DNA from 3 places in the Methylobacterium sp. FW306-05-D genome. Region 3 is predicted to be linked to each of the others. Evidence: predicted binding sites of a transcription regulator. Region 3 holds the regulator's gene; each other region holds the start of a gene.
The links. Region 3 encodes PhoB, which activates phosphate uptake and scavenging genes when phosphate is short. Its sites were predicted from a motif close to TGTCATNNANCTGTCAT; they were not measured.
Positions count from the first base shown of each region.

Region 1 (10,042 bases), on a different contig from region 3:
GCACGGCCCGAGCACGCGTCTTGCTCGGGGGTCCGGGTTCGTTCCATGAGCTCGGGTCCCGCATGGGCCGTCCGGAATGCGATCTGCCGGGCGGAATCGGGGCCGACGACGATCGAGGGGTAGAGGGGCCATGGCGAAAATCCTGCTGGTGGAAGATCACGAGGAGATCTGGGACTTCCTGTCCCGCCGGCTGAAGCGGCGCGGCTACGATGTGATCCTGGCGCATGACGGCGAGGCCGGCGTGCAGCAGGCGCGCACCGGCCAGCCCGATGTCATCCTCCTCGACATGAACCTGCCGATCCTGGACGGCTGGTCGGCGGCCCGCGTGCTGAAATCCGGCAGCGACACCAAGGGCATCCCGATCATCGCCCTGACCGCGCACGCCATGTCGGGCGACCGCGACAAGGCGATCCAGGCCGGCTGCAACGACTACCACCCCAAGCCGGTGGATTTCTCCAAGCTGCTCACCCAGATCAACGCCGCGGTCGGACCCCAGGCGCCCGCCATCGCCTGAGGCGCCCGCCTCCGTTCGAGGCGTCTCTCCGGACCGCCGCGCGCGCGTCCGGCGCGCCGGCCGCCGCGTCGCTCACCCCAACGAGACCCATCCCCGACATGAGCGACGATCCCATCACCGCCCGCCTCCTGCGGCAGGCGATGCCGGTCTTCACGACCCTGGCCTCGTGCCTCCTCGTGATCACCATCGCGGCGGCCCTGTATCTCGGGCGCGACATCTTCGTGCCGGTGACGCTCGCGATCCTGCTGAGCTTCGTCCTCGTGCCGGGGGTGCGCCTCCTGCGCCGCATCCGGGTGCCGCGCGCGCTCGCCGTCCTCGCCGTGGTGCTCACGGCCTTCGGGGCGCTCCTCGGGGTGTCGGTCCTCATCGCCAACGAGGCGGCCCAGCTCGCCTCGGACCTGCCGCGCTACCAGGTGACGATGCGCGAGAAGATCGCCTCCCTGAAGGAGGCGACCGCCGGCAGCGGCACCCTCTCCCGCATGGTCGACATGGTGCAGGACCTCGGCGCCGAATTGCAGCCGGACCCGAACGCCACGACCCCCGAGGGCAGCGCGGGCAGCCTCGCCCATCCGCTCCACGTGCAGATCGCCACCGCCAAGGCGGGGCTGCTCGGGACGCTGGGCGCCGTGGCCGGTCCGATCCTGCATCCCCTGGCCACCACGGGCCTGATCCTGATCTTCACGATCTTCATCCTGCTGCAGCGGGAGGACCTGCGGAACCGTGCGATCCGCCTGGCGGGCTCGGGGGATCTGCGCCGCACCACCGCGGCCATCGACGACGCGGTGGCCCGCCTGAGCCGGTTCTTCCTCGCCCAGCTCGTCCTCAACATCGCCTTCGGCGTGGTGATCGGCTTCGGCCTCTGGGTCATCGGCGTGCCGAACCCGATCCTGTTCGGGGTGCTCGCCGCGATCATGCGCTTCGTGCCCTATATCGGCGCGGCGATCAGCGCCCTCCTCCCCCTCATCGTGGCCGCCGCCGTCGATCCGGGCTGGAGCATGGTCATCGCCACCGCGATCCTGTTCGTGGTGGTGGAGCCCATCGCCGGCCACGTGGTCGAGCCGCTGCTCTACGGCCATTCCACCGGGCTCTCGCCCATCGCGGTGATCCTGGCCGCCACCCTCTGGGCCTTCCTGTGGGGGCCGATCGGCCTCGTGCTGGCGACCCCCATCACCGTCTGCCTCGTGGTGCTGGGGCGCCACATCGAGCGGCTCTGGTACCTCGACGTGATCCTGGGCGACCGCCCGGCCCTGTCGCCCCCGGAGATCTTCTACCAGCGCATGCTGGCGGGGGACCCCGAGGAGGCGATCGACCAGGGCCGGATGTTCCTCAAGGCCCGCGCCCTCGTCACCTACTACGACGAGGTCGTGCTCGCCGGCCTGCTGATGGCGCAGGAGGACCTCTCGCGCGGCACCCTCGACCGGACCCGCCAGGACGAGGTCGGCGCCGCCCTGCGCGCCGTGGTCGCCCGCCTCGGCAGCGTGCCGGGGGGCCGCGGGCTCCGGTCGGGCTCCGGCTCGGCCGGCAATTCCGAGACCTCGGCGGCCATCGCGGCGATCGGCCCCGACCGGCAGGTCGCCGCGGTGGTCCTGCGCCCCGACGACCTCCCGGCCCGCTGGCGGGCGCCGCGTCCGGTGCTGTGCGTGTCGAGCCGCGGGCCCTTCGACGAGGCCGCGACCCTGATGCTCGGCCAGATCCTCGACCGGCACGGCCTCGGGGCGCAGGTGATGTCGATGGCGCAGCTGCGCCGGGGCGAGACGCCGGACGACCTCTCGGGCATCGCCCTGGTCTGCTTCTCCTACCTGGAGCCCGTCAGCCTGTCGCAGATCCGCCTGAACGTGCGCCAGGCGCGCCGGGCCATTCCGGGCGTCCGGGTCATCGTCGGCTTCTGGCGCGAGCGCGATCCGGCCTCCCTCGACCGGCTGCGCCGCACCCTCTCCGCCGACGTGCTGGTGACCACCCTGAACGGGGCGCTCGACGCGGCCCTGACCTTCGCCAAACGGGGGTGAGGCCGGGCCGGGCCGGGCGGTGGCATTTGACATCCCCCTGGCCTTGACCCACTTCTCCCCCGCGCCGACCCCCTCTCCGGACGGGTGGCGACGCCCCCCGCACAATCTGCGCATGGTCGTCGCTGCGGGTCAGGCCCTGACGAGAGGCTCGTATCAGCACATGAAAGTCGTCGTCGTCGAGTCGCCGGCCAAGGCCAAGACGATCAATAAGTATCTCGGCCGCGACTATGAGGTCCTCGCCTCGTTCGGCCATATCCGCGACCTTCCGGCCAAGGACGGCTCCGTCGATCCGGAGGCGGACTTCCACATGCTGTGGGAGCTCGACGACCGGGGCTCGAAGCGCGTCTCCGACATCGTCAAGGCGCTGAAGGGGGCCGACGGCCTGATTCTCGCCACCGACCCGGATCGCGAGGGCGAGGCGATCTCCTGGCACGTGGTCGAGGCGCTCACCGCCCGCCGCGCCCTCAAGGGCATACCGGTGGAGCGCGTGACCTTCAACGCGATCACCAAGGCGGCGGTGGAGACCGCCATGCGCCAGCCCCGGCAGATCGACCAGGCCCTGGTCGACGCCTACCTGGCCCGCCGGGCGCTCGACTATCTCGTCGGCTTCAACCTCTCGCCGGTGCTGTGGCGCAAGCTGCCGGGCGCCCGCTCGGCCGGGCGCGTGCAGTCGGTGGCTTTGCGCCTCGTCTGCGAGCGCGAGCGCGAGATCGAGGTCTTCAAGCCGCGGGAATACTGGTCGCTGGTGGCGACCCTGGTGACCGAGACCGGCGCCAGCTTCGAGGCCCGCCTCACCGGCGCCGACGGCAAGCGCATCCAGCGCCTCGACGTCGGTTCCGGCGACGAGGCGGCGGCGTTCAAGCGCGACCTCGAACTCGCCACCTTCTCGGTCGCCAGCGTCGAGGCGAAACCCGCCAAGCGCCACCCCGCCCCGCCCTTCACCACCTCGACCCTGCAGCAGGAGGCCTCCCGCAAGCTCGGGATGGCGCCGGCCCAGACCATGCGCGCCGCCCAGAAGCTCTACGAGGGCGTCGAGATCGACGGCGAGACGGTGGGCCTGATCACCTACATGCGGACCGACGGCGTCGACATGGCGCCGGAGGCCATCGCCGATGCCCGCCGGGTCATCGGCCAGGAATACGGCGAGCGCTACCTGCCGGGGAGTCCCCGCAAGTACAGTGTCAAGGCCAAGAACGCCCAGGAGGCGCACGAGGCCGTGCGCCCCACCGACATGGGCCGGCTGCCCAAGACCGTGGCCCGCACCGTCGATGCCGAGCAGGCCAAGCTCTACGAACTGATCTGGACCCGCACGGTGGCGAGCCAGATGGAATCGGCCGAGCTGGAGCGCACCACGGTGGACGTCGTGGCCGGGGTCGGCCCGCGCAAGCTGGACTTGCGCGCCACCGGCCAGGTGGTGAAGTTCGACGGCTTCCTCACCCTCTACCAGGAGGGCAAGGACGACGAGGAGGACGAGGACGGCCGGCGCCTGCCGCCGATGAAGGCGGGCGACGCGCTCAAGCGCGAGCGCATCGCCTCGACCCAGCACTTCACCGAGCCGCCGCCGCGCTATTCCGAGGCCAGCCTCGTCAAGCGCATGGAGGAGCTCGGCATCGGCCGGCCCTCCACCTACGCCGCCGTGCTGCAGACCCTGCGCGACCGCGAATACGTGCGGATCGACAAGAAGCGGCTGGTCGCCGAGGACAAGGGCCGCCTCGTCACCGGCTTCCTCGAGAGCTTCTTCAAGCGCTACGTCGAGTACGACTTCACGGCCGACCTCGAGACGCAGCTCGACCGGGTCTCGAACGCCGAGATCGACTGGCGCGAGGTGCTGCGGGACTTCTGGCGCGACTTCTCCGCCGCGATCGCCGGCACCAAGGAGCTGCGCGTCGCCGAGGTGCTCGACGCCCTCAACGACCTGCTCGGCGCCCACATCTTCCCCGAGAAGGCCGACGGCTCGAACCCGCGCACCTGCCCGACCTGCGGCTCCGGCCAGCTCTCCCTGAAGCTCGGCAAGTTCGGCGCCTTCGTGGGCTGCTCGAACTATCCGGAGTGCAAGTACACCCGCCAGCTCGCCGCCTCGGGCGTCGAGGGCGACGGCGAGGGCTCGTCCGAGAACGGGGGCCAGCCCGGCACCCGGGTGCTCGGCAACGACCCCGTCTCCGGCCTGCCCGTGACGGTGCGCGACGGGCGCTTCGGCCCCTTCGTCCAGCTCGGCGAAGCCTCGACCGAGAAGGAGGCCCCGAAGCCCAAGCGCTCGTCGATCCCGAAGGGCACCAGCCCGTCCTCGGTCGACCTGGAGATGGCCCTGAAGCTGCTCGCCCTGCCGCGCGAGGTGGCCCGCCACCCCGAGACCGGCGAGCCGATCCTGGCCAATCTCGGCCGCTTCGGCCCCTACGTCCAGCACGGCAAGATGTACGCGAATCTCGGGCGCGACGACGACGTGCTGGAGATCGGCGCCAACCGGGCCATCGACCTCATCGTGGCCAAGGAGCAGGGCGGGGGCCGGCGCGGGCCGGCTTCCGATCCGGGCCGGCCGCTGGGCGAGCACCCCGAGACGGGCAAGCCCATCGTGGTGAAATCGGGCAAGTACGGCCCCTACGTCACCGACGGCACCACCAACGCCACGCTGCCCAAGACCATGGCGGCCGAGGCGGTCGACCTGCCCCAGGCCCTGGAGCTGATCGCCGCCCGGGAGGCCGCCGGCGGGGGCAAGAAGAAGGCGCCGGCCCGCAAGGCGGCGGGCGCCAAGGCCCCGGCGAAGAAGGCCCCGGCGAAGAAGGCGGTGACCAAGAAAGCGCCGGTGACGCAGGCTTCCGCGGAGGCGGGGGACGCGGATGCGGCGTCGCCTTCCAAGACGGCGGCTCCGAAGAAGACCGCCCCGAAGACGGCGGCTTCGAAGAAGACGGCGGCTGCCAAGAAGGCGGCGGCGCCCGCCGCCGACACGCCCGCCGCGGCGGCACGCCGGAAGGCCTAGGACCGGCGGCCGGAGCGCGCGCCGCCGGAGGCGGGCCTCGGCCGGGGTGTCGGCCGCTGTCACACCGGTGCCATGCGGGCCGGCTAGCGGGAGAGGTCGCCACCCGCCGTCCCCTCGCCTTCACGGACCCGCCGCATGACCGAACCGACGCGAACCCGCTCGCAGGCCGCGGAGGCCGCCGAGGATCGCGGGTCGAACGACAGCGCGAATCCGACCTTCGGCGACGTGGTGGCGGCCCGCTTCGACCGGCGCGACCTCCTGCGCGGGCTCCTCGGCGTCGGCGCCATCGCGGCGGTGGTGACGCCCCGCGCCCTGGCCGCCGGAGCGGCGCAGGCGGCCCAAGGTCCGGGCACCCGCTTCCCGTTCGAAGAAATCGAGGCCGGGTCGGACGCGCACCATCACGTCGCCGCCGGGCACGACGCCGAGATCCTGATCCGCTGGGGCGACCCGGTGCTGCCCGGCGCGCCGGCCTTCGACCCCCGCAACCAGACGGCGGCCGCGCAGGCCCAGCAATTCGGCTACAACAACGACTTCGTGGGCTACTTCCCCATGCCGGGGGCGGCCGACCCGGCGGCGCACGGCCTGCTCGTGGTCAACCACGAATACACCAACGAGGAACTCATGTTCCCCGGCCTCGGCCGCCAGGATACCAAGGCGGCCGACTTCAAGGGGATGACGCGGGAGCTCGTGGACATCGAGATGGCGGCCCATGGCGGCTCGGTCATCGAGATCCGCCGGCAGGACGGCAAGTGGACGGTGGTGCCGGATTCCAGATACGCCCGCCGCATCACCGCCGCGACGCCGATGGCGCTGACCGGCCCGGCCGCCGGCAGCGACCGGGTGAAGACCGCCGCCGACCCCACGGGCCGGGCGGCGCGGGGCATGATCAACAACTGCGCCGGCGGCACGACCCCCTGGGGGACGTGGCTGACCTGCGAGGAGAACATCAACTACTACTTCTCCGGCGCCTTGGCCGAGGGCGCGCCGGAGGCCGCCAACCACAAGCGCTTCAACCTGCCGGCCGGCGCCTATGCCTGGGGCCGATTCCACGAGCGCTTCGACGTCGGACACGAGCCCAACGAGCCCAACCGCTTCGGCTGGGTGGTGGAGATCGACCCGTTCGACCCGACGAGCGTTCCGAAGAAGCGCACGGCCCTGGGGCGCTTCAAGCACGAGGGCGCGGCGGGCATCGTCGCCAAGGACGGCCGTTACGTGATCTACCAGGGCGACGACGAGCGCTTCGACTACGTCTACAAGTTCGTCACCGCGGGCCGGGCCGACAGCGGCGACCGCGACCTCCTCGATTCCGGCACCCTGCATGTCGCCCGCTTCGACGCCGACGGGCGCGGCACCTGGATGCCGCTCGTCTTCGGGCAGGGGCCGCTGACGCCGGAGAACGGCTTCGCCTCGCAAGGCGACGTGGTGATCGGCGCCCGCCTCGCCGCCGACCGGCTCGGGGCCACCAAGATGGACCGGCCCGAGGACGTCGAGGCCAACCCGAAGACCGGCAAGGTCTACGTGATGCTGACCAACAACGGGAAGCGCAAGGCGGATCAGGTCGATGCCGCCAACCCGCGCGCCGACAACCGATTCGGCCACATCGTCGAGCTCACCCCCGACGACGGCGACCATGCCGCCACGGGATTCGCCTGGGAGATCCTGGTCCGCTGCGGCGATCCGAGCGTCGCGGCGGTGGGGGCCACCTTCTCGTCGGCCACCACGAAGGACGGCTGGTTCGGCATGCCGGACAACTGCGCCGTCGACGGGCTGGGCCGGCTCTGGGTCGCCACCGACGGCAACGCCCCCTCGCGGACAGGGCGCAACGACGGTATCTGGGCCATGGAGACCGAAGGGCCGGGGCGCGGCACGGGCAAGCACTTCTTCCGCGTGCCCCACGGGGCCGAGATGTGCGGCCCCTATTTCACCCCCGACGACACCACCTTCTTCGTGGCCGTCCAGCATCCCGGCGAGGCCGACGAGGAGGACCCGAAGGCGGTGCCCGCCACCTTCGAGGCGCCCGCCACCCGCTGGCCCGACTTCGACCCCGCGATGCCGCCGCGCCCCGCCGTGCTGACGATCACGAAGCGCGGCGGCGGTCGCGTCGGGACCTGAGGCGCCCCGCGGCGGGCGCCTCTCCGCAGCGATCGTCCGATCGCGCCACCGTCAGGCCTTCTTAACCACCCCCATACCATGTCATGGGGTGGTACGCCCTGTGCGGCGGGGGCTTCCGGCTCCCGCCTCTCGGAGCGGGAACCCCTTTCTGTTTCCGGTTTGTTCCGGTATGGTGAGAGGATGAAGGCGAATGCTGCACGGTCTCCCTCTGCGATCCGGCCCGCGAAGCCCGCGGCCGCACCATCACCCGCGCGAGGCGCTCCGGTGAGCGACCCCGCACGCGATCTCTTCGCCGGCGGCAAGGCGCCCCTGGCCAAGGCCGCCGAGCGTCGCAAGCTCGACGCCGTGGCGCCGCTGGCGCCGCCCGTCTCGGCCGAGGCCGGCTACGACGCCTCCACCATCGAGGTGCTGGAGGGGCTGGAGCCGGTGCGCCGCCGCCCCGGCATGTATATCGGCGGCACCGACGAGCGCGCCCTGCACCATCTCTTCGCCGAGGTGATCGACAATTCCATGGACGAGGCCGTGGCGGGCCATGCCAGCTTCATCGAGGTGGAGCTGGAGGAGAGCGGCCACCTCGTCGTCACCGACAACGGCCGCGGCATCCCGGTGGACCCGCACCCGAAATACCCCAACAAGTCCGCGCTGGAGGTCATCATGACCGTCCTGCACGCGGGCGGTAAGTTCGATTCGAAGGTCTACGAGACCTCGGGCGGCCTGCACGGCGTCGGCATCTCGGTGGTCAACGCCCTCTCGGACGAGCTCGAGGTCGAGGTCGCCCGCGGCCAGACCCTCTACCGCCAGACCTTTTCACGGGGCCACGTGCAGGGTCCGCTGGAAACGGTCGGCCGGGTGCAGAACCGGCGCGGCACCCGCGTGCGCTTCCACCCCGACGCCGAGATCTTCGGGGCGCTGACGTTCGATCCCCGCCGCCTGTTCAAGATGGCGCGCTCCAAGGCCTACCTGTTCGGCGGGGTCGAGATCCGCTGGCGCTGCGCCCCCGCCCTCCTGGAGGGTCTGGACGACGTGCCGGCCGAGACCGTGCACCGCTTCCCCGGGGGCCTGCGCGACTATCTCGCCCGCGATCTCGAGGGCAAGGACCTCGTCACCGACGCGATCTTCTCGGGCAAGATCACCAAGCCGGGCGGGCACGGCTCCCTGGAATGGGCCGTGGCCTGGATGGTGACCGACGACGGCGTCTCGGCCTCCTACTGCAACACCATCCCGACGGCCGAGGGCGGCACCCACGAGAGCGGCCTGCGGGTCGCCCTGCTGCGGGCCCTGCGCGAGCATGCCGAGCGGGTCGGCCAGGCCAAGCGGATGACGGCGGTGACCACCGACGACGTGATGGCGACCTGCGCCTCGATGCTCTCGGTCTTCATCCGCGAGCCCGAGTTCCAGGGCCAGACCAAGGACAAGCTCGCCACCGTCGAGGCCTCGCGCATCGTCGAGACCGCGATCCGCGACGCCTTCGACCATTGGCTCGCCGCCTCCCCGGCCCAGGCCAACAAGCTGCTCGACTGGGTGATCGACCGGGCCGAGGAGCGCCTGCGCCGGCGCCAGGAGAAGGAAGTCGCGCGCAAGTCCGCCACCCGCAAGCTGCGCCTGCCGGGCAAGCTCGCCGATTGCTCCAAGGCCGGCATGGCCGGCTCGGAGATCTTCATCGTCGAGGGCGACTCGGCCGGCGGCTCGGCCAAGCAGGCGCGCGACCGCGCCACCCAGGCGATCCTCCCCTTGCGCGGTAAGATCCTCAACGTCGCCTCGGCCAGCCGGGACAAGCTCGGCGCCAACCAGCTGATCTCGGACCTGACCCAGGCGCTGGGCTGCGGCACCGGCAGCGGATACCGCTCGGAGGACCTGCGCTACGAGAAGGTGATCATCATGACGGACGCCGACGTCGACGGCGCCCACATCGCCTCGCTGCTGATCACGTTCTTCTACCGGCAGATGCCCAAGCTCATCGACCGCGGGCACCTCTACCTGGCGATCCCGCCGCTCTACCGGATCAGCCAGGGGGCCAAGACGGCCTATGCCCGGGACGACGACCACAAGGCCCAGCTGATCAGGACGGTGTTCAAGGGGGGCAAGGTCGAGATCGGCCGCTTCAAGGGCCTCGGCGAGATGATGCCGGCGCAGCTGAAGGAGACCACCATGGACCCCAAGAAGCGCACGCTCCTGCGGGTCGAGGTGCTGGACGAGGCCCGCGATTCCACCGGGGACGCGGTCGAGCGGCTGATGGGCAACAAGCCCGAGGCCCGCTTCACCTTCATCTCCGAGCGCGCCGCCTTCGCCGACGGGGCGGAACTCGACATCTGAGACCGCGATCGCCCGCGCCTCCGGACGCCTGGGGCGCGGGCGACGATCGGTCGGCCGCCTGAGCGGGCTTCCGCCTCGAACGGGAGCCCAGACGCGAGAAAGCCCGGCCGCGAGGCCGGGGTT
Region 1 is NZ_JBYSXL010000084.1:7,626-17,667, forward strand. It holds gene AC3WLN_RS20595 (response regulator) at 131-514, shown strand; gene AC3WLN_RS20600 (AI-2E family transporter) at 613-2,520, shown strand; gene topA (type I DNA topoisomerase) at 2,681-5,494, shown strand; gene AC3WLN_RS20610 (PhoX family protein) at 5,630-7,606, shown strand; gene parE (DNA topoisomerase IV subunit B) at 7,871-9,919, shown strand.
Region 1: AC3WLN_RS20610 (PhoX family protein) is a predicted target of PhoB. The motif match lies at 5,552-5,568, and genes of this name have one in related genera.

Region 2 (10,042 bases), on a different contig from region 3:
TGTCGCACCAGTTCCCCGGCGGCACGATCGACGAGGGCGATTTCCGCGACCGCATGTGCCGCAAGTTCGCGTTGGCGCTGGCCGAGCGCTCGAAGGGCGCCCTCGAGGTGCAGGTCTATCCCGGCTCGTCCCTGATGAAGACGAACGCCCAGTTCGCCGCCATGCGCAAGGGCGCCCTCGACCTGTCGCTCTATCCCTCGCCCTATGCCGGCGGCGAGGTGCCGGAGCTGAATATCGGCCTGATGCCGGCGCTGGTGAGCTCCTACGAGCAGGCCATCGCCTGGAAGAAGGCGCCGGTCGGCCGCAAGCTCACCGAGATCCTGGAATCGAAGGGCATCATCCTCGTCTCCTGGGTCTGGCAGGCGGGCGGCGTCGCCAGCCGCGAGCGTCCCCTCTACGCGCCGGCGGACGCCAAGGGCCTGAAGGTCCGGGGCGGCTCGCGCGAGATGGACCTGATGATGAAGCAGGCCGGGGCGGCCACCCTGTCGATCCCGTCGAGCGAGTCCTACGCCGCCATGCAGACGGGGGCCTGCGACGCGGTCATCACCTCCTCCACCAGTCTGATCTCGTTCCGCCTGGAGGAACTCGGCAAGGCCCTGACCTCGGGCCGTGAGCGCTCCTACTGGTTCATGCTGGAGCCGCTCATGATGTCAAAGCTCGCCTTCGATCGGCTGCCCAAGGACCAGCAGGACCTGATCATGACCATCGGCGCCGAGCTCGAGCCGTTCGGGCAGGCCGGCGCCAAGGCGGACGACACCAAGGTCGAGGAGATCTTCGCCAAGGCCGGTGCCAAGGTGCAGAACCTCGACGAGAAGACCCTGGGCCAGTGGCGCGACATCGCGCGGGACACGGCGTGGAAGGACTTCGCCGGAAAGTCGGCCGGCTGCGCCGAACTTCTCAAGCTGGCGGAGCAGGTCTCGTGAGCCACGCCTTCGACGCGGCATCCGCCGCCGCCGAGACGCACACCGCAACGGAGCCCCGGGTTCCGGGGCTCCTCGGCACCATCGACCGCTCCCTGAAGGGCGTCAATCACGTCATCATGCTGCTGGGCGGCCTCGCCCTGGTCTGCGCCTGCCTCGTGCTCAGCTACAGCGTCGTCATTCGCTACGTCCTGCACGAGCCCACCGACTGGCAGGACGAGATGGCGGTGTTCCTCATCGTCGGCGCCACCTTCTTCTCGGCCGCCGCCGTGCAGGCCAAGCGCGGCCACGTCGCCATCGAGGCGCTGACCGGCCTGCTGTCGGCGCGGGTCAACCGCGCCCGACTGCTGATGGCGGACGTGATCAGCTTCGTCTTCGTGGTGTTCTTCGCCTGGAAGAGCTGGACCCTGCTCCACGAGGCCTGGGTCGACGGCCAGGTCTCGCAGTCGAGCTGGGGGCCGCCACTCTGGATTCCTTACGTCCTCATGGCCGCCGGCATGACCCTGCTCGGCGTCCAGTTCGCCCTGCAGATCGCTGAGGAGGTCCTCTACGGCGCCGAGAAGGCCGGCTGGGCGAACCCGAAGATCGGCCTCGGCGCCGATCTCAACCGCGACACCCAGGGGCGCCCTGGCCTGACGCCGGACGGCACCCGGCCCCTCGGCGATCCCCTCGCCAACACCGTACCGGACACGAAGGTCACCCGGAGGCATCCATGAGCGTCGCGGCCATCGGCTTCCTCTATGCGGGCGCCACGCTGAGCGCGATGCTCGCCGGCATTCCCATCGCCTTCGCCCTGGGCTTCGTGGCGCTCGCCTTCATGTACTTCTTCATGCCGGGCGCCTCCCTCGATACGGTGGCGCAGAACGTCTACGAGGAAATGGCCTCGATCACCCTGCTGTCGATCCCGCTCTTCATCCTGAAGGGCGCGGCGATCGGGCGGTCCAAGGCCGGCCAGGACCTCTATTCGGCCATGCACGCCTGGATGCATCGCATCCCCGGCGGCCTCGGCATCGCCAACGTGTTCGCCTGCGCGCTCTTCGCCGCCATGGCGGGGTCCTCGCCCGCCACCTGCTCGGCCATCGGCTCGGCCGGCATCCCGGAGATGCGCAAGCGCGGTTACTCGCCGGGCTTCGCCGCCGGCATCATCGCGGCGGGCGGGACGCTCGGCATCCTGCTGCCGCCCTCGATCACCATGATCCTCTACGCGGTGGCGGCCGAGCAGTCCCTGGGGCGCCTGTTCCTCGCCGGCATCGGGCCGGGCCTGCTCCTCGTCGGCCTGTTCGCCGCCTGGTCGGTCTACCGCTTCCGCGCCGAGTACGCCGCCGCGAAGGTCGCCTACGAGCGGAACGGGACCGCTTCGGCGATCCTCACGGAGGACACCTACAGCATGCGCCAGCGCTTCTCGACGCTGCCGCGGGTGCTGCCCTTCGTGATCCTGCTCACCGGCGTGATGGTGGCGCTCTACGGCGGCTACGCCACCCCGTCGGAGACGGCGGGCCTCGGCGGCCTGCTGGCGCTCGGCCTGATCGCGGTGATCTACGGTGTCTGGCGCCCCCGCGACGTCAGCCCGATCCTCACCGCGACCCTGCGGGAATCGACCATGCTGATGCTGATCATCGGCATGTCGCTCCTCTACGCCTACGTGATGAGCTACCTGCACATCTCGCAATCGGCGGCGGCCGCGATCGTGGCGATGCAGCTCTCGCCCTGGGTGCTGCTGGTGACGATCCTCGGCCTCGTGATCCTGCTCGGCTTCTTCCTGCCGCCGGTCTCGATCATCCTGATGACGGCGCCGATCATCCTGCCGCCGCTCAAGGCCGCCGGGTTCGACCTCGTCTGGTTCGGCGTCGTGATGACCATCACCATGGAGATGGGCCTGATCCACCCGCCGGTGGGCCTCAACATCTTCGTCATCAAGAACATCGCCCCCGACATCCCGCTCAAGGACATCATCTGGGGCACGCTGCCCTTCGTGATCCTGATGGCGGTGGCGATCCTGATCCTCTGCCTCGTGCCCGGCATCGCCATGTGGTTGCCGAACTGGCTCCTGCCCACCACGCGGTGACGGCGGGCGTCGCGCAGGCGACCCTTTCGAGAACGGACACGGCCCCGGACGGGGCGTGCGACAGGCCCGAGGCCGCGCACGTCCCCTCCGGGGCCGAATTCGTTTTCGGGGCCATCGCATCCCTGGATCACCGGATCAGAGGAAAATGCGCGCCTTTAATCCTTTGAACACGGGTTGTTAACGAAGCGGTAACCATACCGGGCATCAATGGTCTGGTAAGGAATCGCGAGAGCCCGTGACTGACACAAGCCCTCCCCGCAGACCCGTTCAGCTTCGCGGCCGCGCCTTCAAGTCCTTGGTGCTGGCCCCGGAGACACCGCTTCCCGATTGGTTCGCCGATCTGGACGAGGCGCTCAAGCGCTCGCCGACCCTGTTCGACGGGCGCGCCCTGATCCTCGACGTGGCGGGGCTGGCGCCCGCCGCGCCGGACCTCGACAGCCTGCTCGCCGAACTCGGCAGCCGGCGGATCCGCATCCTCGGCATCGAGGGCACGGACGTGTCGCTCCTCGGACCGGGGCGCCCGCCGCTCCTCGTTCGGGGACGCCCCTCGGACACGATCGAGATCCCGGCCCAGCCGGAGCCGGAGCCCGAGGTGCCGCCGGCACCGCCCGAGCCGGCCACGACCTCCCTCACCATCGAGGGCTCGGTCCGGTCCGGGCAATCCATCGTCCACCCCACCGGCGACGTCACCGTCATGGGGTCGGTCTCCTCCGGCGCGGAGATCCTCGCCGGCGGCTCCATCCACGTCTACGGCGCGCTGCGCGGCCGGGCCATCGCCGGCGCCGCCCGCAATCCCCGCGCCCGCATCTGCTGCCGCAAGTTCGAGCCCGAGCTTCTCGGCATCGACCGCCTCGTCCGCACGGCCGAGGAGATGGGCAACCACCTGCGCGGCAAGGCCGTGCAAATCTGGCTCGATGGCGGCGCCATCAAATTCGCATCCTTGGATTGAGGAGACAGCTCATATGGCCAAAATTCTGGTCGTGACATCAGGCAAGGGCGGCGTCGGCAAGACGACGACGACGGCGGCCCTCGGCGCGGCGCTCGCGCAGGCCGGCAAGAGCGTGGCGGTGGTCGACTTCGACGTCGGCCTGCGCAACCTCGACCTCGTGATGGGCGCCGAGCGGCGGGTCGTCTACGATCTCATCAACGTGGTCAACGGCGACGCCAAGCTCAACCAGGCCCTCATCCGCGACAAGCGGCTGGAGAAGCTCCACCTGCTGCCCGCCTCGCAGACCCGCGACAAGGATGCGCTCACCGACGAGGGCGTCGCCCGCGTCATGGACGAGCTGCGCGAGAAGTTCGACTGGGTGATCTGTGACTCGCCGGCCGGCATCGAGCGCGGCGCCACGCTGGCCATGCGCCACGCCGACGTCGCCGTGGTGGTGACCAACCCCGAGGTCTCCTCGGTGCGCGACTCCGACCGCATCATCGGGCTCCTCGACTCCAAGACGCTCAAGGCCGAGCGCGGCGAGACGATGGAGAAGCACCTCATCCTCACCCGCTACGACCCTGCCCGGGCCGATCGCGGCGACATGCTGAAGATCGAGGACGTGCTCGAGATCCTCTCGATCCCACTGCTCGCGATCATCCCGGAGAGCATGGAGGTCCTGCGCGCCTCCAATGTCGGTTGCCCGGTGACCCTGAACAACCCGCTCTGTGCCCCGGCCCGCGCCTACACCGACGCCGTGCGCCGCCTCAACGGCGACGCGGTCCCGATGTCGGTCCCCACCGACAAGAAGTCCTTCCTCGACAAACTCTTCACCCGGAGGGCAGCATGAGCCTCCTCAACATGTTCAACCGGCGCGGTTCGGCGCCGGTCGCCCGCGACCGCCTGCAGCTCATCCTCGCCCATGAACGGGCGGGGGTCGGCGGCTCCGATCTCGTGATGGTGCTGCGCGAGGAGATCCTCGCGGTCATCGCCAAGCACGTCGAGGTCAACAGCGACAAGGTCCAGATCCGCCTCGACCGCGGCCAGGACATGTCGACCCTCGACATCGACATCGAACTGCCGCTCACGGCCGCCACCAAGGCCGGCCCCGCGAAGGTCAAGGCGGCGAAGCTCGCCGCCGCATGAGCCTCCGCGTCCCCGTCCCGGCCGGCACAGCCGTCAGGCTCCGATGAACAACCCGGCGAGCGTCGCGCTCGTCAGGTTGGACAGGGTGCCGGCCAGGATCGCGCGCAGGCCGAACCGGGCGATCTCCGCCCTGCGCTCCGGCGCGAGGCTGGCGAGACTCGCGAGCTGGATCGCCACCGAGGTCAGGTTGGCGAAGCCGCAGAGCGCGAAGCACAGGATCGCGGTCGTGCGCGGATCGAGGCTGCCGCCCTTCAGGACCGGCGAGAGCTGCGCGTAGGCCAGGAACTCGTTGAAGGCGATCTTCTGACCGAGCGCCCCGCCGACGAGGCCGGCCTGCTCCCAGGGCACGCCCATCAGCCAGGCCAGGGGCGCGAACACCGTCCCGAGGATGCCCTCGAGGCTTAAGGTAGGATAGCCCGCGAGGCCTCCGGCCCAGCCCATGAAGCCGTTCAGCAGGGCGATCAGCCCCGTGAACGCGATCAGCATCGCCCCCACCGAGACCGCCACGGCCAGCCCCTTCTGGGTGCCGTCGGCCGCCGCCTCGATCACGTTGACCGCCCGCGTCTCGCCGAAGGTGACCCGCGTGGAGGTGACCCGGCTCGGCTCCGTCGTCGGCACCAGGATCTTGGCGAAGAGGAGCCCGCCCGGCACCGCCATGGCGCTGGCGGCCAGCAGATACTCCATCGGCACGCCGAGCGCCGCGTAGCCGGCCAGAATCGTGCCCGCCGTGGAGGCGGCCCCGCTCGACATCACGGCGAAGAGTTCGGCCGAGGTCAGCGCCCCCAGGAACGGACGCAGCGCGATGGCGATCTCGCTCTGGCCGATGGCGATGGTGATCACCGCCGAGAAGGTCTCGATCCGCGAGGTGCCGATCACTCGCTGCAGCACCGCGCCGATGCCGCGCGCGGCCGCCTGCATCACGCCGAAATGATAGAGCACCGCGATCAGCGCCGAGACGTAGAGGATCTGCGGCAGGATGCGCAGGGCGAGGATGAAGCCGCTGCCCCCGAACAGTTCGAACATCCGCGGTTCGACGAGGCCGCCGAACAAGAACGCGGTGCCCCGGTCGCCGTAGTTCAGCACGGTCTGGACGAAGGACGCCGCCGCGGCGAGGCCCACCCGGCCCGCCGGAATGAACAGCACCAGGGCCCCCAGCGCCACCTGCAGCGCCAGGGCCGAGAGCACCACCCGGGGCGATATCGCCCGCCTGTTGGTGGAGAACAGCACGGCGACGGCCAGCAGCAGGGCGAGGCTCGCGCCCGCGTGAATGAGTTTCTCGACCATGCCGCCCCACCGTTTCGACGGGGTGGAGCAAGCCCGATGCCGGGACGCTTGTCGCCTGCGAAGGGGAGGCATCCACCGCGACACATCCGAAGCGGTTCATCCGCGCAGGCGCACATCCCCCTGCCACGCTTCGTCGGGACGACGAGAGGGGTGGCCGTCTCTCCGTCGGGCTGCCCTGCCTGTTAACCGCAACCGTCACGACACTGTCGCCCAGACTTGCGATCCAGCACCGCGACCGTCGGCGGTTTGCCGGCAACAGGGCCGCCCGCATGCAGCGCCTTCTCACCGACACCACCGCCCTCCCGTGCCTGCTCTTCGCGATGGTGTTCGACGCCGCGGGGCGCGGGCGCCTGCTGGAGCGGGGCTGGTCCTGTCCGAGCGCTCGCGCCTGCTGCAGGACGAGATCGCCGGGCGCACGGCGGCCGAGACCAATCGCCAGCTCTTCACCCTGTCGATCCTCACCGCCCTGTTCCTGCCCCCGACCCTGGTGACCGGCGTGTTCGGCATGAACACCAAGGGGCTGTTCCTCGGCGAATTCGAGAACGGCTCGCTCCTCGCCCTGGCGATCTGCGGCGCCGCGGCGCTGGCGGTCTACGGCGTGATCCGCCGCCTTGGGCTCGTCAAACGGCGCGCCTGATCGTAAGCCGGCTCTCCGTCGGGCCGCGCGGAGCCTGAAAACACCGCGACTGCCGCAAGATCGTCATCGAAGCGTCACGTCCCGTCGCGAACGGTGCGCCAAACGCCCCTGGGAGCCTTTTCCGCATGGACTTCTTTCGCCGCTTCACCGTCCTGATGTGCGCGCCGAACTTCGACCCGGACGATCTCGAGGGCGTGCGCGTCCAGCAGATCATCGGCTCCGTGGAGAAGCTCGGCTTCGAGGTGGTGCGGGCCCGGCGCGTCGAGGACGCGGCCATCGCGGTCCAGACCGATTCGGCCATCGGCTGCATGGTGGTGGACTGGGGCAAGCGCGGCCTCGACGGCAAGGCGGCGGCGCTGATCAACCTGATGCGCAAGCGCGGGCTGGAAATGCCCATCGTCATCATGGTCCGCCGCAAGCGCCTCGAGGACATTCCCGTCGAGGTGCTGGACTTCATCGACGGCTACATCTTCCTCGCCGAGGAGACCCCGGACTACATCGCCCGCGGCCTGGTGAGCCGCGTGAAGCAGTACGCCGAGACCCTGAAGACGCCGTTCTTCGGCGCGCTGGTCGACTATGCCGAGCAGGGCAACCAGCTCTGGACCTGCCCGGGCCACAACGGCGGCATCTTCTACAACCGCTCGCCGATCGGGCGGATCTTCGTCGAGCACCTGGGCGAGGCGGTGTTCCGCGACGATCTCGACAACTCGGTGCTCGATCTCGGCGACCTCCTCGTCCACGAGGGCCCGGCGCTCAAGGCGCAGAAGGAGGCGGCCGTCATCTTCGGGGCGGAGAAGACCTACTTCGTCCTCAACGGCACCTCGGCCTCCAACAAGATCGTGCTCTCGGCCCTGGTGGCGGAGGGCGACCTCGTGCTGTTCGACCGCAACAACCACAAGGCCGCGCATCACGGCGCGCTGTTCCTCGGCGGCGCGATCCCCGTCTTCCTGGAGACCGACCGCAACGCCTACGGGCTGATCGGGCCGATGTACCACGAGGCCCTCGACGAGACCGTCATCCGCCAGAAGATTCGCGACAACCCGCTGATCACCGACACGGAGGCCTGGCGGCGCGAGCGCCCGTTCCGCGTCGCGGTGGTCGAGCAGTGCACCTACGACGGCACGATCTACAACGCCCAGATGATCCTCGATAAGATCGGGCATCTCTGCGACTACATCCTCTTCGACGAGGCCTGGGCGGGCTTCATGAAGTTCCACCCGCTCTTCGCCGGCCGCTTCGCCATGGGGCTCAAGGGGCTCGACGAGACCTCGCCGGGCATCATCGCCACCCAGTCGACCCACAAGCAACTGGCGAGCTTCTCCCAGGCCTCGCAGATCCACACCAAGGACAGCCACATCCGGGGACAGACCCGGCGCATCGAGCACCGGCGCTTCAACGAGACCTTCCTCGTCCACGCCTCGACCTCGCCGTTCTACCCCCTGTTCGCCTCCCTCGACGTCGGCGCGCAGATGATGAAGGGCCGCTCCGGCGTCGTCCTGTGGGACGACACGATCCGCCTCGGCATCGAGTGGCGCAAGAAGGTCCGCGCCATCCGCCGCGAGTTCGAGGAGAAGGAGGGCGATCCCCTGCGGCGCTGGTTCTTCGACCCCTTCGTGCCGGACACGGTCAAGGGACCCGACGGCAAGGTGCCGTGGGAGAGCCTCTCCACCGACGAACTCGCCAGCAATCCGAAATACTGGGAGCTAACGCCGGGGGCCGACTGGCACGGCTTCACGCACGTGGCGCCCGACTACGCCATGACCGACCCCAACAAGCTCACGGTGCTAACGCCGGGCTTCAACCGGCACACCGGCGCGTATGCCGAGCACGGCGTGCCGGCGCCCATCGTGGCGCAGTACCTTCGCGAAAACCGCATCGTGCCGGAGAAGAACGACCTCAACTCGCTCCTCTTCCTGCTGACGCCGGGCGTCGAGTCGTCCAAGGCTGGCACGCTGATCTCCGGCCTCGTTGCCTTCAAGCGCCTGCACGACGAGAACGTGCCGCTCGAGGAGGCCATGCCCGAATTCGTGCGGCGCCGGCCCAACCGCTACAAGGGCGTGCGCCTGCGCGACCTCTGTGCCGATTTCCACGCCTTCCACCGCGAGGCCGGCACCAGCACGCTCCAGCGCAAGCAGTTCGAGCCGGGACACCTGCCCGAGATGGTGATGACGCCCAAGGAGGCGGTGCAGCAGCTCACCCGCAACAACGTCGATTACGTGCCGATCGCGGAGGCCGAGGGCCGCGTGGCGACGACCTTGCTTCTGGTCTACCCGCCGGGCATCGGCACGGTGCTTCCGGGCGAGCGATTGGACGAGCGGGCCAAACCCATGCTGGACTACTTCAAGATGTTCGAGCGCTCCGCGAACCTATTCCCGGGCTTCGAGGCCGAGATCCAGGGCGTGTTCCGCGATGTCGATCCGGACGGGACGATCCGGTTCTACACGTATGTCATGCGGGAGCCCCGCGTCATGCGCGAGAGCCGCTGATGGTGGGCTCATCCGAGAGCGATCCCGATCTCGTCATCCGGCCCTCGTCGGATGCCGACGTGCCGGACATGGTGGACATCTATGCCCACCACATCCGGCGCGGCGTCGGCGATGTCGGGGATTTCGAGGAGGATCCGCTCCACCCCGACGATCTCAAGAAGCGGCGCAAGGCCATGCGCAAGAAGCGCCTGCCGCACCTCGTGGCCGACCGCGACGGGATCGTGGCGGGCTACGCCTACGCGGTGCCCTTCCGCAAGCGCCCGGCCTACCGCTACACCCTGAAGCACTCGATCTACGTCCACCACGAGCACCTGCATGCCGGCATCGGCCGGCGCCTGCTGCCGGCGCTGATCGAGGCCTGCGCGGCGGGAGGCTACCGCCAGATGATCGGCTACATCGACGCGCAGAACGAGGCGTCCTTGCGCCTGCACGAGGCCTGCGGCTTCGTCCGCGTCGGGCTGCTGCCGGCAGTGGGCTACAAGTACGGGCGCTGGAGCGACAGCGTCATGGTCCAGTGCGCCCTCGGAACCGGGTCCACGGACCAGCCCGGCACCTGGACCCGCCCCGTCGAGGCGG
Region 2 is NZ_JBYSXL010000008.1:45,576-55,617, forward strand. It holds gene dctP (TRAP transporter substrate-binding protein DctP) at 1-923, shown strand, start outside; gene AC3WLN_RS05220 (TRAP transporter small permease) at 920-1,636, shown strand; gene AC3WLN_RS05225 (TRAP transporter large permease) at 1,633-2,985, shown strand; gene minC (septum site-determining protein MinC) at 3,221-3,934, shown strand; gene minD (septum site-determining protein MinD) at 3,948-4,763, shown strand; gene minE (cell division topological specificity factor MinE) at 4,760-5,059, shown strand; gene AC3WLN_RS05245 (NupC/NupG family nucleoside CNT transporter) at 5,093-6,343, opposite strand; gene AC3WLN_RS05250 (CorA family divalent cation transporter) at 6,648-6,980, shown strand; gene AC3WLN_RS05255 (Orn/Lys/Arg family decarboxylase) at 7,106-9,466, shown strand; gene AC3WLN_RS05260 (GNAT family N-acetyltransferase) at 9,466-10,042, shown strand, end outside.
Region 2: AC3WLN_RS05255 (Orn/Lys/Arg family decarboxylase) is a predicted target of PhoB. The motif match lies at 7,042-7,058, and genes of this name have one in related genera.

Region 3 (8,607 bases):
GCCGCCGTCGAGGAGGCCGCCCTCGACGATCACCGCCCGCAGGGCCGCGTCATCCGCCAGCATGGTCACGGCCGCGTCCCCCGCGAAGGCCTCGGCGGCGCTCGCCACCGGCGTCACCCCCGCGAGCCCCTCCGCCGCGCCCGGCGAGCGGTTCCAGACCCGGACCCGGTGCCCGGCCCGGACCAGGCTGGCGGCCATGCCGCGGCCCATCCGGCCGAGGCCGATCACGCCGACATCGAGGCTCTGACTCATGACGTATCTCCCGTTGCGGTGGCCCGGCGCTCAGTGACCGTCGAGGAATTCGAGCGTCAGGGCGTTGAACCGGTCCGTCGCTTCCATGTGGACGAGGTGGCCGATGCCCGGCAGCACCACGGCGCGCCCGCTCGGCATCTGGCCGGCCAGCGTCCGCGCATGCTCGGCGTTGCGCCCCATCCCGGCCCGCAGGGATTCCGGCGCGAAGGGTTTGCCGGGGGCGTTGTGGTCGTTCTCGCCCATGACGAAGAGCGTGGGGATGGCGATCAGCGGGATCTCGTGCACCACCGGCTGGCCCCAGATCGCCTGGTAGGAATTGACGAAGGACTGCAGCCAGCGCGGATACTCGCCCGACCCCTTCACGCGCTCGCGCAGCGACACGAAGGGCTCGATGGCCGAGGCCGGCAGCGACAGGGCGTAGTTGGTCATCAGCTGGCGGCGGTAGGATTCCGCCGTGGCGTCGCCCTCCAGGCGCAACAGGGTGGCGTCGGAGACCGGCGGCACCGTGAACCGGTAATCCTCCAGGCCGATCGGCGCCTCGAGGACGAGGCTGTTGACCCGCGTCGGGGCATTGCGCGCGAGGCGCACCGCCAGCATCCCGCCCATGGAATGCGCCACCACGTCGACCCGCGCCAGGCCCAGGGAATCGAGCAGCGCCACGGTGTCGGCCGCCATGGCGTCGAAGGTGTAGGCCCCCACGGGCTTGGCCGACTTGCCGAAGCCGAGCTGGTCGACCGCCACCGCGCGGTAGCCCGCACGGCTGAGCGCCTCGATCACCGGCTGCCAGTAGCTCGACGGGAAATTGCGCCCGTGCAGCAAGAGGACGGTGCGCCCGTTGGCCTGCCCCTCCGCCGGCACGTCCATGTAGGCGAGGCGCTGGCGCTCGCCGTCGCGCATCCGCTCCAGGAAGAAGACCGGGTAGGGATAGGCGAAGCCCTCCAGCCCGATGCCGAGGGGCGTCGCCTCCGCGGCGGCGGTGGTCTGGGCGGCCGGCTGGGCAATGGCGGGCGCCAGGGACACAGGCATCACGGACATCTGGGCCGCCAGCACGAGGGCGGAGATCTTGAGAGGCGCGTCCATCGGGGTTCCCGGCAGCGGCGCGCAGCGCGGCGCGTCCGCCGTGACATAGGGCAGATTCGGCCCGCGCACCGCTCAGCCGAGGTGACAAAGGACACCTCGGGTCGCGCCGCCTCTTGCGAAACCCGGCGTCGCGTCCCAGGGGTCCGTCCATGACGAAGGATGCCCCAAGCGCCGAAGCGAAGCCCCCGACGGAGGGCGGGATGGATGGCGGGACGGACGGGTTGCCGGTGCGCGAGCGCATGCTGGCGCTGCTCGCGATCGGCCTCGCCATGACCATGGCGGTGCTCGACGGGGCCATCGTCAACGTCGCCCTGCCGGTGATGGCCAAGGACCTCGCGGTCGAGCCCTCCGCGGCGATCTTCGTGACCAACAGCTTCCAGATCGCGGTGACGGCCTCGCTCCTGCCGCTGGCCTCGCTCGGCGACATCCTGGGCTACCGCCGGGTCTACCTCACCGGGCTCGTCCTGTTCACGGCGGCCTCCGTGGCCTGCGCCTTCGCCCCCTCCCTCGACTGGCTGGTGGCGGCGCGGATCGCACAGGGGCTGGGCGCGGCCGGGATCATGAGCGTGAACATCGCCCTGGTGCGCTTCATCTATCCCCACCGGCTGATCGGGCGCGGCGTCGGCAACGTCGCCCTGGTGGTGGCGATGGCCTCCGCCGCGGGGCCGACGGTGGCGGCCGCCATCCTCTCCGTGGCGACCTGGCCCTGGCTGTTCCTCGTCAACCTGCCGGTGGGCCTGATCGCCCTGACGGTGGGCGCCCGCACCCTGCCGGTGACGCCCCGCAGCGGCGGGCGCTTCGACATCCGCAGCGCCGTCCTCAACGCCCTGACCTTCGGGCTCCTCATCATCGGCGTCGACGGGCTCGGCGACCCGGCGACCCGGGGCGTGGCGCTGGCCGAGATCGGTGCGGCGGTGGCGGTGGGGGCAGTCTTCGTCCGGACCCAGACCCGGATGGCGCGGCCGCTCCTGCCGGTCGACCTCCTGCGGATTCCCGCCTTCGCCCTGTCGATGGTGAGCTCGATCGCCTCCTTCGGCGCGCAGATGATGGCCTACGTCGCCCTGCCCTTCTATTTCCAGGACGTGCTGCGCCTGTCCGAGACGCAGACCGGCTTCCTGATGACGCCCTGGCCCATCGCGATCGCCCTGATGGCCCCGATCTCCGGGCGCCTCGCCGACCGCTACGCGCCGGGCCTCCTCGGCGGCGCCGGCCTCGGCCTGATGGCCTGCGGCCTGACCGCGGTCGCCCTGCTGCCGCCGGGCGCGTCCCACCGCGACATCGCCTGGCGCCTGACCCTGTGCGGCCTCGGCTTCGGGCTGTTCCAGTCGCCCAACAACAAGGTCATCATCACCAGCGCCCCGCGCGAGCGCAGCGGCGGGGCGAGCGGCATGCAGTCCACCGCCCGCCTCACCGGCCAGTCCTTCGGCGCCGCCCTGGTGGCGGTGATCTTCGGCCTGCACCAGGGCGGCGCGCCGGCCGGGCCGGTGGCCGCCACCCTGTGGTGCGCCGTCGGCCTCGCGGGCCTCGGCGCGGTGGCCAGCGTCCTGCGGCGCAGCCCGCGGGGCTGAGCGGCCGCGCCGATCGCACCAGCGCCCGTCCCGCGCGTTGAACCGGACGAAGGCCACCCGTGGCCCGGCCCGCGGGCGGGCACAGGCCGCACGGGGGCCGGGCCCTCACGAAGGACGATCCCATGCATCTCGACCTGTCCGGCAAGCGCGCCCTCGTCAGCGGCTCCACCAGCGGAATCGGCTACGCCATCGCCAAGGCCCTGGGCGAACTCGGAGCGAACGTGGCCATCAACGGGCGCACCCAGGACCGCGTCCGCGACGCCGTCGAGCGCCTGAAGCGCGAGACCAATCACGCCGGCTTCATCGGGGCGCCCGGCGACGTCGCCAATCCGGACGGGGCGGCCCGGGTGGTCGCCGGGCTGCCGGACGTCGACATCCTGGTGAACAACACCGGCATCTTCGAGCCCAAACCCTTCTTCGAGATCCCGGACGAGGACTGGCACCGGTTCTTCGACACCAACGTGATGAGCGGCGTGCGCCTGTCCCGGGCCTACACCCCCGGCATGGTCGAGCGCGGCTGGGGCCGGGTGGTCTTCATCTCCAGCGAATCCGGCGTGAACATCCCGGTGGAAATGGTCCATTACGGGATGACGAAGACGGCCCAGCTCGCGGTGGCCCGGGGCCTCGCCGAGACCGTGGCGGGCAGCGGCGTCACCGTGAACAGCGTGCTGCCCGGCCCGACTCTGTCCGAGGGCGTCGCCGAGTTCATGAAGAGCATGGCCCAGGGGCAGGACGGGGGCGCGGGCGGCGCGGTCGACCTCGACGCGGCCGGCCGGGCCTTCGTCGCCGAGCACCGCCCGACCTCGCTGATCGGCCGCCTCGCCACCGTCGAGGAGGTGGCCAGCATGGTCGCCTACATCTGCAGCCCCGCCGCCAGCGCCACCAGCGGGGCGGCCCTGCGGGTGGATGGCGGCGTGGTGCGCAGCATCCTGTGAGGATGCGCCCCGGGGACGGGAGCGCCGCTTAAGACAATCGTAACGCCTCCCGCCGACCCTGGCCCGCGCGGACGGGAGGGACGGCGAATGGGGGATTATGCGCTGGAGGGACCGCGCTGGGGCGCGGGCGCGGCGGGCACGGGCGGCGGCACCGTCACCTGGGCCTTCGACGGCACGATCCCGCCCTCCTTCGTCGGCATCCTCCAGAGCGCCTTCGCGACCTGGGCGTCCTACGCCAACATCACCTTCCAGCAGGTCGCCTCCACGGCGGCGGCGCAGATCGACTTCACCCTCGCGGGCATCGACGGCCTCGGCAACACGCTCGGCTACGCGAACTACTCCTACAGCGGCCAGCGCATGCAGTCGGCGGCCGTGACCTTCGACAGCGGCGAGGGCTGGCACGCCGCCGGCGCCCGGGTGGTCAGCACCCAGAACGTCGACCTCGCGGTGGTGACCCTGCACGAGATCGGCCACGCCCTCGGCCTCGACCATTACAACGCCAAGCCCGAGGTGATGAACGCGGTCCTGAACCCCTCCGTCACCGCCCTCGGGGCCGGCGACATCGCGGGCATCCAGGCCCTCTACGGCGCACCCGCCGCAGTGACCGCGGCGGTCCCGGCGGCGTCCCTGACGCCCGTCGCGAGCCCCACCGTCACGAGCCCTCCCGTCGCCAGCGCCCCGGCCGAGGGCGCCGTCACGGCGGTGTACCGGTTCTACGACACCCATACGGGCGATCACTTCTACACGACGAGCACGGTCGAGAAGGCGCAGATCCAGCAGACGCTGCCCTGGTTCACCTACGAGGGCACGCCGTGGGCGGCCCCGGCCAAGGGCGCGGGCACCGTCGACGTGTTCCGGTTCTTCGACACCGGCTCGAACGCCCACTTCTTCACCACGAGCGTGTCCGAGCGCGACCAGGTCCTCAAGACCGCGCCGAGCTACAAGTACGAGGGCGTCGCCTTCGAGGCCTACGCGGATGCGGGCGCCCCCGGCGGCCTGACTCTGGAGCGCTTCTACAACACCCAGACCGGCCAGCATCACTTCGCCGGCAGTGCCGAGGAGGCCAACGGCATCAACCACGGCGCCGCCGGCCCGGGCTGGATCGACGAGGGCAAGGGCTTCACCGTGCACCTCCCCACCGACACGATGATTTTCGCCTGAGGGCGGGCTCGGCTGTCCGCCTGGGGGCCGACCCGGCGCGCCGCGGGGGCGCCTACTCGGCCTCGGCCTCGAACATCTCGTCGAAGGAGTAGCCCGAGCCGCGCACGGTGCGGATCGGGTCGCTCTGGCGCGGGCGGTTGAGGGCCTTGCGCAGGCGCCCGACATGGACGTCGACGGTCCGCTCGTCGATGTAGACGTCGTGGCCCCAGACCCCGTCGAGGAGCTGCTCGCGGGAGAACACCCGGCCGGGGCTCTGCATCAGGAACTCGAGGAGCTTGAACTCGGTGGGTCCCAGGTGGATCTCGCGGCCTTCCCGGCGGATGCGGTGGCTGACCCGGTCGAGCTCGATGTCGCCGGCCACCAGCAGGTTGGCCACGTGGGCGGGCTTGGCCCGGCGCAGCAGGGCCCGGACCCGGGCGAGGAGCTCGGGCACCGAGAACGGCTTGACGATGTAGTCGTCCGCCCCCGTGCCGAGGCCGCGGATGCGGTCGCCCTCCTCGCCCCGGGCGGTGAGCATGATCACCGGCAGCCGCTCGGTCTCGCGCCGGGCGCGGATGCGGCGGCAGAGCTCGATGCCCGACAGGGCCGGCAGCATCCAGTCGAGCAGGACGAGGTCGGGAACCTGCTCCTGCAGGCGCAGGTCCGCCTCGTCGCCGCGGGAGGCCGAGTCGACGACGAAGCCCTCGGCCTCGAGGTTGTAGCGGAGGAGGAGGGTCAGGGCCTCCTCGTCCTCGACGATCAGGATACGCGTACTCATCGTGCGCTTTCGATCAGAGCGGCACGGGGTCAGACCGTGCCGGGCATGTCCACGGTGGCGTAGTTGGACGCGTCGTTCTTCGGGCGCTCGCGCTCGGCTAGGAGGTTCTCGCCGGTGACGAGGTAGTGGATCGTCTCGGCGATGTTGGTGGTGTGGTCGCCGATGCGCTCGATGTTCTTGGCCACGAACAGCAGGTGCGTGCAGAACGAGATGTTGCGCGGGTCCTCCATCATGTAGGTCAGGAGTTCGCGGAAGAGCGAGTTGTAGAGCGCGTCGATGGCGTCGTCGCGCTCCCAGACGTCGAGGGCCGCCTTGATGTCGCGGCCGGTATAGGCGTCGAGCACGTCCTTGAGCTGCTCCTGAACCAGGTCGCTCATGTGCTGGACGCCGATGACGATCTTCTGCGGCTGGATCTGGTCGGCGATCGCCACCACGCGCTTGGCGACGTTCTTGGCCAGATCGCCGATGCGCTCGATGTCGTTCGAGACGCGGATCGCCGTCACCGTCTCGCGCAGGTCGATGGCCAGGGGCTGGCGCCGGGCGATGAGCAGGATCGCCCGCTCCTCGATCTCGCGCTGGAGGGTGTCGAGCCGGGCATCGGCGGCGATCACCGCCTGGGCCAGGGCCGAGTCGCGGCGCACCAGGGCCTGTCCGGCCTCGGTCATCATCTTCTCGGCGATGCCGCCCATCTCGGAGATCGAGCGGCGCAGATCCTCGAGGTCGGTGTCGTAGGAGGTGACGATGTGGTCGGGCATGGGTGTGCTCCTCGATCGGGCCTCCGGTCCGGTGCCCGCCCTGATGGTGTCTGGCGCGGGCCGGAACCGGCCCGCACGGGTCGGTTCCGACCTGCCGAGGATCAGCCGAAGCGGCCGGTGATGTAGTCCTGCGTCTGGCGCTTCTCGGGATTCATGAAGATGCGCGTCGTCGGCCCGAACTCCACCAGTTCGCCGAGATACATGAACGCGGTGAACTGCGAGATGCGCGCCGCCTGCTGCATGTTGTGCGTGACGATGACGATCGTGAATTCCGAGCGCAGCTGCTCGATCAGCTCCTCGATGCGGCCGGTGGAGATCGGGTCGAGGGCCGAGGTCGGCTCGTCGAACAGGATCACCTCGGGACGCTGGGCCACGGTGCGGGCGATGCAGAGGCGCTGCTGCTGGCCGCCCGAGAGGCCCATGCCGGACTGCTTGAGCTTGTCCTTCACCTCGTCCCAGAGGGCGGCCTTGCGGAGCGATTCCTCGACGCGCGCGTCGAGGTCGGCCTTGGGCAGCTTCTCGTAGAGGCGCAGGCCGAAGGCGACGTTGTCGTAGATCGACATCGGGAACGGGGTCGGCTTCTGGAACACCATGCCGATGCGCGAGCGCAGCTCGTTGAGGTCGACCTTGGAATCCAGGACGTTCTGGCCGTCGAGGAGGATCTCGCCCTCCGCGCGCTGCTCCGGATACAGGCTGTAGATCCGGTTGAAGGTGCGCAGCAGGGTCGACTTCCCGCAGCCCGACGGGCCGATCAGCGCCGTGACCTGGCGGTCGTGGAAGTTGAGGTTCACCGACTTCAGGCCATGGAAGCTGCCATAGTAGAAGTTCAGGTCCTTCACGGCGATGCGGACCGGAGAGGTCTCGTCGGCCTTGTGGCGTCCGGTGAGCTGCGCGGACGTGATCCCGGGGGCGGCGTTCATCGGTTCAAGATCCTGTGGGTCGGAAGGCGGGGGAGGTGCGGCGCGCCGGAGGTCAGCGCGCGCGCTCGGACTTGATGACGAAGCGGGCCACGATCGACAGGGCGAGGATCGTGACGGTGATCAGCAGGGCGCCGGCCCAGGCCAGCTGCTGCCAGTTCGGGTAGGGCGAGAGGGCGAACTGGTAGATCATCACGGGCAGGTTCGGGATGCCGCCCATCAGGTTGCCGCCGAACCAGCTGTTGTTGTTCAGCGCGGTGAAGAGCAGCGGCGCGGTCTCGCCGGCGATGCGGGCGAGCGCCAGGATGATGCCGGTGACGATGCCGGCGCTGGCGCCGCGCCAGGTGATGCTCTTGATCACGATGGAGGGCGGGGCGCCCAGCGCCGCGCCGGCCTCGCGCAGGGTCGCGGGCACGAGGCGCAGCATGTCCTCGGTGGTGCGCACGATGACCGGGGTGGCGATGATGGCGAGCGCCACCGCGCCGGCCCAGCCGGAATAGGAGCCCATCGGGCGCACCATCAGCGTGTAGACGAACAGGCCGATGAGGATCGAGGGCGCCGAGAGCAGGATGTCGTTGAGGAAGCGGATGACGTCGGCGAGCTTCGAGTTGCGGCCGTACTCGGCCAGGAAGGTGCCGGCCATCACGCCGACCGGGGTTGCCACCAGGATGCCCAGGAAGGTCATCACCAGGCTGCCGAGGATCGCGTTGGCGATGCCGCCGCCCTCGGAGCCGGGGCCCGGCGTCGGCTCGGTGAAGAGGGTGGGCGAGAAGCCCTTGATGCCCTCGACCACCAGCATGAACAGGATCGAGCCGAGGACGACGATGCCGACCAGGGTGGCGAGGGTGCTGGCCAGGATCAGGGTCTTGTCGGCGATCCGGCGGCCGGAGCGGATCCGGCTGATCCGGGCCGGCGGGGCGGTGGTGGCGAGGGGGTTGGCGGCGTCCATGGCGGGTTCCTGACGTCTCGGAGAACGGGGGGAGGCTTCAGGCGATCGGCCTCACGCGACCTTGGCGCGGCGGGTGAGGATGCGGGCGATGATCAGGACGACGAAGGTGATGACGAAGAGGATGCAGCCCAGCGCCATCAGGGAATTGAGCTGCAGCCCGTCGGCCTCGTTGAACTCGTTGGCGATGCGCGAGGCGATGGTGGAGCCCGGGTCGAAGACCGAGCCCGAGAGGC
Region 3 is NZ_JBYSXL010000089.1:6,477-15,083, reverse strand. It holds partial or broken gene AC3WLN_RS21045 (NAD(P)-dependent oxidoreductase) at 1-252, opposite strand, end outside; gene AC3WLN_RS21040 (alpha/beta fold hydrolase) at 283-1,332, opposite strand; gene AC3WLN_RS21035 (MFS transporter) at 1,533-2,900, shown strand; gene AC3WLN_RS21030 (SDR family NAD(P)-dependent oxidoreductase) at 3,023-3,835, shown strand; gene AC3WLN_RS21025 (matrixin family metalloprotease) at 3,923-4,996, shown strand; gene phoB (phosphate regulon transcriptional regulator PhoB) at 5,049-5,753, opposite strand; gene phoU (phosphate signaling complex protein PhoU) at 5,783-6,508, opposite strand; gene pstB (phosphate ABC transporter ATP-binding protein PstB) at 6,610-7,428, opposite strand; gene pstA (phosphate ABC transporter permease PstA) at 7,481-8,374, opposite strand; gene pstC (phosphate ABC transporter permease subunit PstC) at 8,426-8,607, opposite strand, start outside.